Regions from separate parts of the Blautia sp. LMAG:36 genome, predicted to be linked through region 1. Evidence: riboswitches for the same ligand, from Rfam matches in the RefSeq annotation. Region 1 holds a riboswitch; each other region holds the start of a gene.
What was found. A riboswitch is a leader RNA that binds a small molecule or an ion and turns the genes downstream of it on or off. The one in region 1 is predicted to bind cobalamin.
Positions count from the first base shown of each region.

Region 2: another riboswitch for cobalamin. It lies ahead of CCC17_RS01385 (sirohydrochlorin cobaltochelatase); the one in region 1 lies ahead of nikB (nickel ABC transporter permease).
Region 3: another riboswitch for cobalamin. It lies ahead of CCC17_RS00820 (ABC transporter substrate-binding protein); the one in region 1 lies ahead of nikB (nickel ABC transporter permease).
Region 4: another riboswitch for cobalamin. It lies ahead of CCC17_RS01450 (cysteine-rich small domain-containing protein); the one in region 1 lies ahead of nikB (nickel ABC transporter permease).

Region 1 covers NZ_NALB01000010.1:287,651-289,857, forward strand. The annotation lists gene CCC17_RS13815 (M14 family metallopeptidase) at 1-413, shown strand, start outside; cobalamin riboswitch at 698-886, shown strand; gene nikB (nickel ABC transporter permease) at 1,071-2,009, shown strand; gene nikC (nickel transporter permease) at 2,010-2,207, shown strand, end outside.
Region 2 covers NZ_NALB01000003.1:253,874-256,080, reverse strand. The annotation lists gene CCC17_RS01385 (sirohydrochlorin cobaltochelatase) at 1-799, opposite strand, end outside; cobalamin riboswitch at 962-1,136, opposite strand; gene CCC17_RS01380 (NAD(P)/FAD-dependent oxidoreductase) at 1,456-2,207, opposite strand, start outside.
Region 3 covers NZ_NALB01000003.1:128,571-130,777, reverse strand. The annotation lists gene CCC17_RS00820 (ABC transporter substrate-binding protein) at 1-924, opposite strand, end outside; cobalamin riboswitch at 1,028-1,323, opposite strand; gene pcrA (DNA helicase PcrA) at 1,422-2,207, opposite strand, start outside.
Region 4 covers NZ_NALB01000003.1:270,772-272,978, reverse strand. The annotation lists gene CCC17_RS01455 (phosphatase) at 208-924, shown strand; gene CCC17_RS01450 (cysteine-rich small domain-containing protein) at 1,031-1,318, opposite strand; cobalamin riboswitch at 1,587-1,756, opposite strand; gene CCC17_RS01445 (C40 family peptidase) at 1,988-2,207, opposite strand, start outside.

The sequences.
Region 1 (2,207 bases):
GCGCCTACAATTATGCTTCTTCTCTTGGAATTCCAAGTATTCTTATCGAAAGAGGCGGACACAGCTACTGGACCTGGGAGGAAGTAGAACAGGATAAAAGAGACGTCCGTCACCTTGTTTTTCATCTCCAGGGAAAGGCGTGTCATGGTCTGAAGCATTACCGTCAGATGCTTCTTGAAAATGTAGTCTATGAATATGCGCCGTATACCGGATGCTGGTATCCGTCCAAGAAGCCTGGAGAATACTTTTTTAAGGGGGAAGAACTGGGTGAACTGAGAGATTACTATGGGAATTTACTTTACACATCTATTGCAACTGAAAACGGAGTCGTACTTTATCAAACAGCCAGTCTGAACATTATTGAAGACGGACCAATGATCGCATATGCAGCGATCACGGAGACTCTGACCTGATAGTAAACAACCTTTTCAGAACGCTTCTGTCTGAAATCATATTGAAACAGTAAGAAAACCGGGTTTTACCATTTGCTATTCTATTTGTAAAAATAGCGAGGTAAAATCCGTGTTTTTTTAGCAGATCAGATAAATCCAATTGTCATATCCCCCATGGGGGATATATACAATTCAAGCATCTTTAACAAAATTTATGAGTTTTCTAAAAATATAACATTTTTCCATAGACATAAACTATAGTTTTATCATATAATGTTGCAGTAATTTAACAGCATTTGCTGATTTTCACATCAGCCGTTGTAAGTTCTGAGAGGATTAATAGGGAAACCGGTGTAAATCCGGTACGATCCCGTCACTGTAAGGGGGAATCCTCAGACAAAGTACCACTGGTCGAGTGCGTGAGAAATAGACCGGGAAGGTGTCTGAGGGTAAGGATCCTAAGTCAGGAGACCTGCTTGCAATTGTTTTAAAATGATTCTTACGGAAGATAGGAAGCATATTTATTTTGTATGCCCGTATTTCGTCACGGGCTTTTTTCGTGCAAATTTTCTAAAATTCCATGCATATTCTGCATATTAAGAATCCAATAGTTTCTTTTATCTAACTCAATTAAAACGGCAATGTTAAAATCGCATCAAATGAGGAAAGGAGTAAAACGTGACAAAGAAACAAGTAGGAAAAAGATTTCTCCAGATCATCATTGTATTATTTGGAATCAGCTTTTTCACATTTGGACTGACCTACCTGTCACCTGGTGATCCTGCGGAGATCATGCTGACAGAGTGTGGTAATCTTCCTACACCAGAGCTTCTGGAACAGACAAGACATGAGCTTGGCCTTGATCAGCCCTTTCTCGTGCAGTATGGTTCCTGGCTGAAGGGTGTTGTTACAGGAGATATGGGACAGTCCTATTCTTTCAAAATGCCGGTAACAGATAAACTGGTATCCTGTTTCTGGCCGACGCTGAGGATGTCGTTGCTGGCACTTCTGATGATGGTCATTATTTCCATACCGCTTGGAATCCTGGCCGCTGTATATCAGAACAAATTCCCGGATTATTTTGTGAGAGGAATTACCTTTGTGGGAGTATCTGTTCCAAGCTTCTGGCTGGGCCTGATCCTTCTCAGCATCTTTGGTGTTCAGCTTCGCTGGATCAATGTTGCAGGAGGCAGTACGGATTTTAAATCCATGATCCTCCCGGCGCTGACTCTTGCACTTGCTATGTCTGCAAAATATACCAGACAGGTAAGAAGTGCAGTACTGGAGGAACTTCACCAGGATTATGTCACAGGTGCAAGAATGCGTGGAATCAAGGAAAGCGTCATTCTCTGGAAACACGTTCTTCCTAATGTTATGCTTCCGCTGGTAACGCTGCTGGGACTTTCCCTTGGAAGTCTTCTGGGAGGTACTGCAGTTGTAGAGATCATTTACAACTGGCCTGGAATGGGAAATATGGCAGTAAAGGCGATTTCCTGTCGTGACTATCCTCTTGTACAGGGCTATGTACTCTGGATCGCGATCCTGTACATGTGCATCAACCTGCTTGTGGATCTGTCCTATACTTATCTCGATCCAAGACTTAAGGAGGATAGATAATTGAAAAAGGTATTACGAACATTCAAAGAAAATAAACAGTTCACTCTTTTCTTCATTCTGGGTCTCGTGGTGATCGGAATTGCGATCTTTGCGCCGCAGCTCTCACCATATGATCCACTGGATGCAGTTATGACCGAATCTCTGCAGGAGCCAAGCTCCGCTCATCCGTTCGGAACGGATAAGCTTGGACGAGATCTT
Region 2 (2,207 bases), on a different contig from region 1:
ATCCGGCCTCTTTGCAAGCCGTATCTGTGATCGCCTGAGCAACGGCTTTCTTGTCATCATTGATCACAGTTGCATCGTCTCCAACCTCACCGAGCATTGGCTCTGCGATAGCTACAGACTCGAATTTATCTTTATAGCCATTGATCGCTTCTGTCATCTCATCGTACTCAGCACCATGCATCAGATGGGTAGGCTGTACAACCAGATTCTTAACACCATTCTCTACTGCACGGTCAAGAGCCTGCTGCATGTTATCGATCACTTCATCATCTCTTGCCTCTACATGGTTGATGATGATCTGTGCTGTAAATGCTCTTCTTACAGACCAGTCCGGATAAGCTTCTGCAAGAGCATCCTCGATTCCCTTGACATCCTCTGCACGGCTGTCATTGAAGGAAGTACCAAAGCTTACAACAAGAAGTTCATTCTCACCGATCTCATCCTGGTTACGCGGATCGTCCTTGGAAGCATCTCCTGTGTCACGTCCGAAATAATCCGGATCTGCATTCTCACCCTCTACCAGTTCTTTCTGAGCATCTGTCAGAGCATCCCATGCTTCTTTGGCTGCCTTGCAGTCCTCATCTGTTGTGTCGTTTCTTTCCTGTACATAGATCTTGTCGATCAGAGCTGCTACATTATCTGCTGCTTCCTGATCTGCATCAGAAGCCTCTGTGGTATCAGCTGCCTCAGCGTTCTCTTCTGTAGCAGAATCCTCTGCTGCCATTGCTGTTGTAGCCGCACCCATAGAGCATGTCATGGAAACTGCGAGCATCAGAGCTAACATTGTTTTTCTTTTCATTTCTCATTGTCCTCTTTTCATGTATTTCCAGAATACTGATATGTACAAAAAAGCAGCAGCTCTCTGCGGCCGCCTGCTCACACATGATTCTCTGCGCAATACAAATACATAAAAAGAAGTTCTGTATTGTTATGGAGAATACCGATTCGTAAACCGCGAATCCCTGAATCTCACAATAAGGCAGTTCTCCTGACTTGGTTCCACGCTGCTTTCCCTTCCCGGTCTCCCAGTGGTTATAAAAGCAACTCCCCTTTCACAGTGACGGTATCGTTCCGGATTCTCACCGGATTCTCTTTTGCACATCCGACTGGATGCAACCTTATCATTATAACATTTGCACATATTTTCTTTTACCTGGTTATCTAACTTTTACCACAAACTCATAAATTTGTCAAGATTGATGTCAGACGATTCACGGTTTTCTGTGATCTTCGCTCACCAAAAACACCTCGCGAAATATTACCAGTGAACAGTAACCGGTTTTCTCCCTGTATCTGTCAGTTATTATCAGAATACTTTCTCCAATATTCATGCACATCCTGCATAAAAAACAGCCCCTTTCTGTCATCACCCTGATATCAGAAAAGGACTGTCTTACACTGGATATTCGCAATCCGCTTCGCTACTTGCTCATAACAGATAAACTGCTTTGCAGTTTATCTGTTAAAATACTCCTGCTCCAGGTATCTGGCTACGTAGACTCCGCTGGCAGATGCATGGGACAGAGAATGGGTCACGCCGCTGCAGTCTCCGATAACAAAGAGACCCTTGTGGCAGGTTTCCAGATTTTCGTCGATCTCAACCTCCATGTTGTAGAATTTAACCTCCACGCCATAAAGCAAAGTATCGTCATCCGCGGTTCCCGGTGCGATCTTATCCAGAGCATAGATCATCTCGATGATGCCATCCAGGATACGTTTCGGCATAACAAGACTTAAATCTCCCGGTGTCGCAGAAAGTGTAGGTGTTACGAAACTTTCCTCAATACGGGCTTTTGTGCTTCGTCTTCCGCGGATCAGATCTCCAAACCGCTGTACCATAACACCACCGCCAAGCATATTGGAAAGTCTTGCAATGCTCTCACCGTATCCGTTGCTGTCATGGAACGGCTCTGAGAAATGCTTGGATACCAGAAGGGCAAAGTTTGTATTGTTGGTATGCTTTGCCGGATCTTCGTAGCTGTGACCGTTTACTGTGATGATACCGTTGGTATTTTCATTCACGACAACACCTCGCGGGTTCATGCAGAAGGTACGGACCATATCCTCAAACTTCTCAGTTCTGTAAACAATCTTGCTCTCATAAAGCTCATCTGTCAGACGGCTGAAAACCTCTGCCGGAAGCTCCACACGGACTCCGATGTCCACACGGTTGGAAAGAGTCGGGATCTTAAGCTCTGTACATACCG
Region 3 (2,207 bases), on a different contig from region 1:
GTTCTTAACAGTTTCCGGATCATCTCCTGCATATGGCATGTAAACCACAAAGATCACGTCAGGGTTGGCTGCGATGATATCCTCTTTTCCAACGGTGGAAGCATCCGGGTTTGCAAGAGTTGCGCCTAACTGTGTTACCATATCTCCGCCAAGGCTCTTTACGCCATAGTTTGTGATGTCATCTCCAAGAGGCTCCAATACCATTACGCTTGGTTTGTCTTTTACATCTGCAGTTGCAGTAAGAGTTTTGTCGATCACTGCTTTTGCATCATCAACGATAGCCTGTGCTTTGTCCTGTACATCGAAGATCTTTCCGATATTTAAGATATCTGTGAATTCATTTTCCAGTGTTCTGTCGCCGTCCGGACGAGTATTGGTGTTGTAGTAGGTGTTGCAGCCTTTGTCGATCCAGTCTGTTACATTTCCCAGATTCTTATCAGAGAAAAGAGAGCTCCAGGATAAGATCATGTCCGGCTCCAGCATTGTTACAGTTTCAAGGGATGGGGTAAATTCGTCAAGATAATTTGTTTTTGAGAATGCTTCTTTGAGATCTTCCGGAACTTCATTATCAAGACCTGCGGTAGCTACCAGGTGGTCTTCCAGACCAAGTGCGAGCATAGTCTCAATGCTTCCCTGATATACAGCAAGGACTTTTTCCGGTGCTTTTTCATAAGTGGTTTCGATTTCGTTTCCATCGTAATCATAGGTTGTGATGGTCAGATGATATTCTGTCTTGGTTGCCTCTGCGGAAGAATCTTCGGTGTCTGCAGACTCTGTACTGTCTTCTGCTGCCGGCTGGTTGTCTTCCTTGATGGTCTCGGAGTCTGCTCTCTCTGCGGCATAAACAGCCGGAGCTGCTGATACGGTCATTGCCGCTGCCATTACCATTGCCATGATTCTTGTGGATACATACTTGTTTTTCATTTCATTTCCTCTCTTTTCGCCTGTTTTATCTCCTGTTGCCTATGGGTAACCGAAAAGATGGGGCTTCATAAAATCTGCACGGAACACTTTGTACGGAAGCTCCCACTTACATACTGTCAAGCAGGTTTCCTGACTTACAGACTCAGAAAAAACTCCGCAAAATAAAAACTGATACACCATTCATCTTTTAGCCGATCATGAATGATATATCAGAATTTTCTCCAGAATCTCTCTGACATCGGGATTTCGCCTTCTCACATGAGTTTCTGCAATGGCATGTGAAATCCCTTCTTCTGTATACAGTGGCCGCAACCGCTCAGGCTTTTTACCCGATTCCCTCTCACAGTATCCGGCAGCATATGTGCCGGTGATACTGTCCACTTCACAGCAATTCAATTACGCTGATACTGATTCTAACATACCGGTTTTCCAATTACAACCTTGAGGCCGGATTTTTACAGTTTTTTGCAGAAATAGTCTGCCCGGAGAGATCCCTCTCAGATCTTTTTCAGCTTGGCAAAACCGGCGAACATTTTTTTCACGCCGACTTTGTCAAAGTCTACCGTCACTTCGTAGTCTCTGCCGCCGTCTGCGATATTTTTTACGATACCGACTCCGAATTTCACATGACGGACCGTGTCTCCCTCACCATAGTCCAGGCTGTCCGCCTTCTTCACTGTGAAATCTTTTTTCTGCAGGGTGCTCTTTGCCTGGAAATTCATTTTCATCTGGGCATAGGCGCTTTTCGGAGATACGATATCATCTACTCTGGGCTTTTTCTCCTGAATGGTATGTCCAAGATCTACCAGCTCCCGTGGAACCTCCCTTACAAAACGTGACACACGGTTATACTGAGTCTCCCCACGGATCATCCGCTGTTTTGCACAGGTTAAAGTCAGTTCCTTCATGGCACGGGTGATCCCCACATAACAGAGCCTTCGCTCCTCCTCGATATCCGACGGATCACCGGACCAGATGGAAGCATATCCCGGAAAAACACCGTCCTCCATTCCCACGATAAATACATTTGGGAACTCCAGTCCCTTGGCACTGTGAAGAGTCATCAGCAGCACATAATCCTGATCCGGATCAACAGAATCGATATCTGCCACCAGTGCGATCTCCTCCAGAAATGCAGAAAGTGTTGCCGGCTGTCCGGCCTCCTCCATGGCTTCCTGGAAGGATTCTGTCTTGGAGATCAGCTCATCGATATTTTCGATCCTCGCCTGAGCCTCCTCCGTTTTCTCTGCCTCCAGTTCCTTCACATAACCGGTAAGTTCAAT
Region 4 (2,207 bases), on a different contig from region 1:
TGTTTTTGTGGTTTTTATCGGTTGCGCCCTGTTGATTTTATTTGTTTTTTGTATTTTTATGTTTTTCTCTATTGACTTTGTTTTTCTGCTCTGCCATACTTGGATTTATATAGGAATTCCTTTGTTTTTCAGAAAAAATTTATGCAAAGCGGACATTCGTATTCCGCTCTGTCACATGTTCTCAAACAGTAAAAGAGGTGTATTTTTATGTATCTTTCTGATATGCATACCCACTCCATCGCCAGTGGTCACGGCACGGAATGTACCATCACAAACATGGCACGCGCAGCTGCCGAGAAAGGTCTCCGGCTTCTCGGGATCACTGATCACGGTCCCGGCACTCTGGCAGCCGGAACTTCCTCCTATTTCCGCAGCCTTACCTATTCTCCCAAAAAACATTTCGGTGTAGAATTACTCTACGGAATTGAACTGAATATCCTTGATCGCAGCGGAACGGTAGATTTAGATCAGGAATTATTATGTAAACTTGATTACGCCATTGCCAGCATGCATGCCTGGAATTACCGTTGCGGTACCAGAGCCGAAAACACAGAAGCTTTTATCAATGTAATGAAAAACCCCTGTGTAAAGATCCTCGGACATAGTGATAACACTCATTACCCGGTTAATTATGATGCGCTTGCAAGGGCTGCCAGGGAAACCGGCACGATCTTTGAGATCAACGAAGCTTCTCTTGCACCTTATGGCTATCGTGGCGACACAAGAGAAAACTGTTTCGAGATCCTTCGATGCTGCCGCAAATATGATCTGCCGCTGCTTCTTTCCAGTGACAGCCATGGCCCGGAGCATATCGGAGATTTTACCTGTGCTGCTGAGTTTGTTCATCAGGCCATGTTTCCGGAACAGCTGATCCTCAACAACCAGATTCCCAGACTCAAGGTTTTTCTCCAAACCAGAGAATGATCTTCTGTATCTTTTCCGACAGATAACAGATATTGTCCCCTAAAACAAAACAGGCCAGTTCAAACACAGGAATATACATTTTCCTGTATCTGAACTGGCCTGTTTTTTATTTTTCCCGCTGCTTTCGTACAATTTCCGCAAGCTCGCTATATTTACCTGTAACATATCCAAAATTTTCTTTTCTGTGAGGAAGCTTGCATTCGGTGCAGTCTTTGATCCCGCTTTCCGTAAAGCGGAAATTACCACCACATTTATCTCCCAGTGCATATAAAGGACAATAGCAGAACAGACAATTGAAGTTCTCCGGATCTGCTCCTTTATGGCACGGAAAATATTCACAGTTTTTGTGGCTGAAGTAAGAGTATTCTTTGCCTTCCCAGTATGGTTTCTCCATGGCTCTTTTCTCCTCTCCTGACATAACCACACATAATTTTTTCCTATAAAAAAAGAGGTAGCGATGCCACCCCGGGGTAGAAATATAATCCGTTCATGAGTGCGCGGAGGGAACGAATGTATCCGGAGTAGTATCGCCTGCCATTTAATCATGTATAATTCATATGAACAGGCGCATTCCATAAAAAAATGCCTACTCTCGTAAAAAAGTAGACAACGTCCCAGGGGTGCGGAGTCCCTGAAATGGTTGTTACACTTTACACGGAAGTTTAACCTCGCCATAACAAGCAGGTTTCCTGGCTCCGGGATCATGACTCCTCTCTCCTTCTCATACATACGTACAATGGACTATGAGATTCGCTCCTCCGTTACAGTGACCGGATCGCTCAGGTTTCACACCTGATTCCCTTTTCTGTGGACTTCTGATAATCAATATATAACTGTCAGCTATCCTCAGCACTTGCTATGTTCAATATGGAATTATACTGACATTATAATAACATCCTGTTAATTATATGTCAATACTGTTTTCAATATTTATACATTTTTGAGCATATTTTGTTGCTGTTCACTCCGTTCCATGGGTTTTCAATATTTTTTCCGACGTCAAAAACAGCCCGACAAACTGCTGTCGGGCTGCTGTATTTTTATTTTCTGTTGTACGTTCTTATTATACAAGACGTCTTACAGATACAATTGTTCTGTATGTAGCATCATTGCTGATCTTGATCCCGTCCTGAGAGTTCGATGCATGAACGATCTGGCCATTACCCATGTAAATAGCCACGTGTCCGCCATAGCAGATCAGATCTCCCGGCTGTGCATCTGCGTAGGATACTTCTGTACCTGCATTCTGCTGCTCATAGGAGGTTCTCGGAAGGCTGACTCCG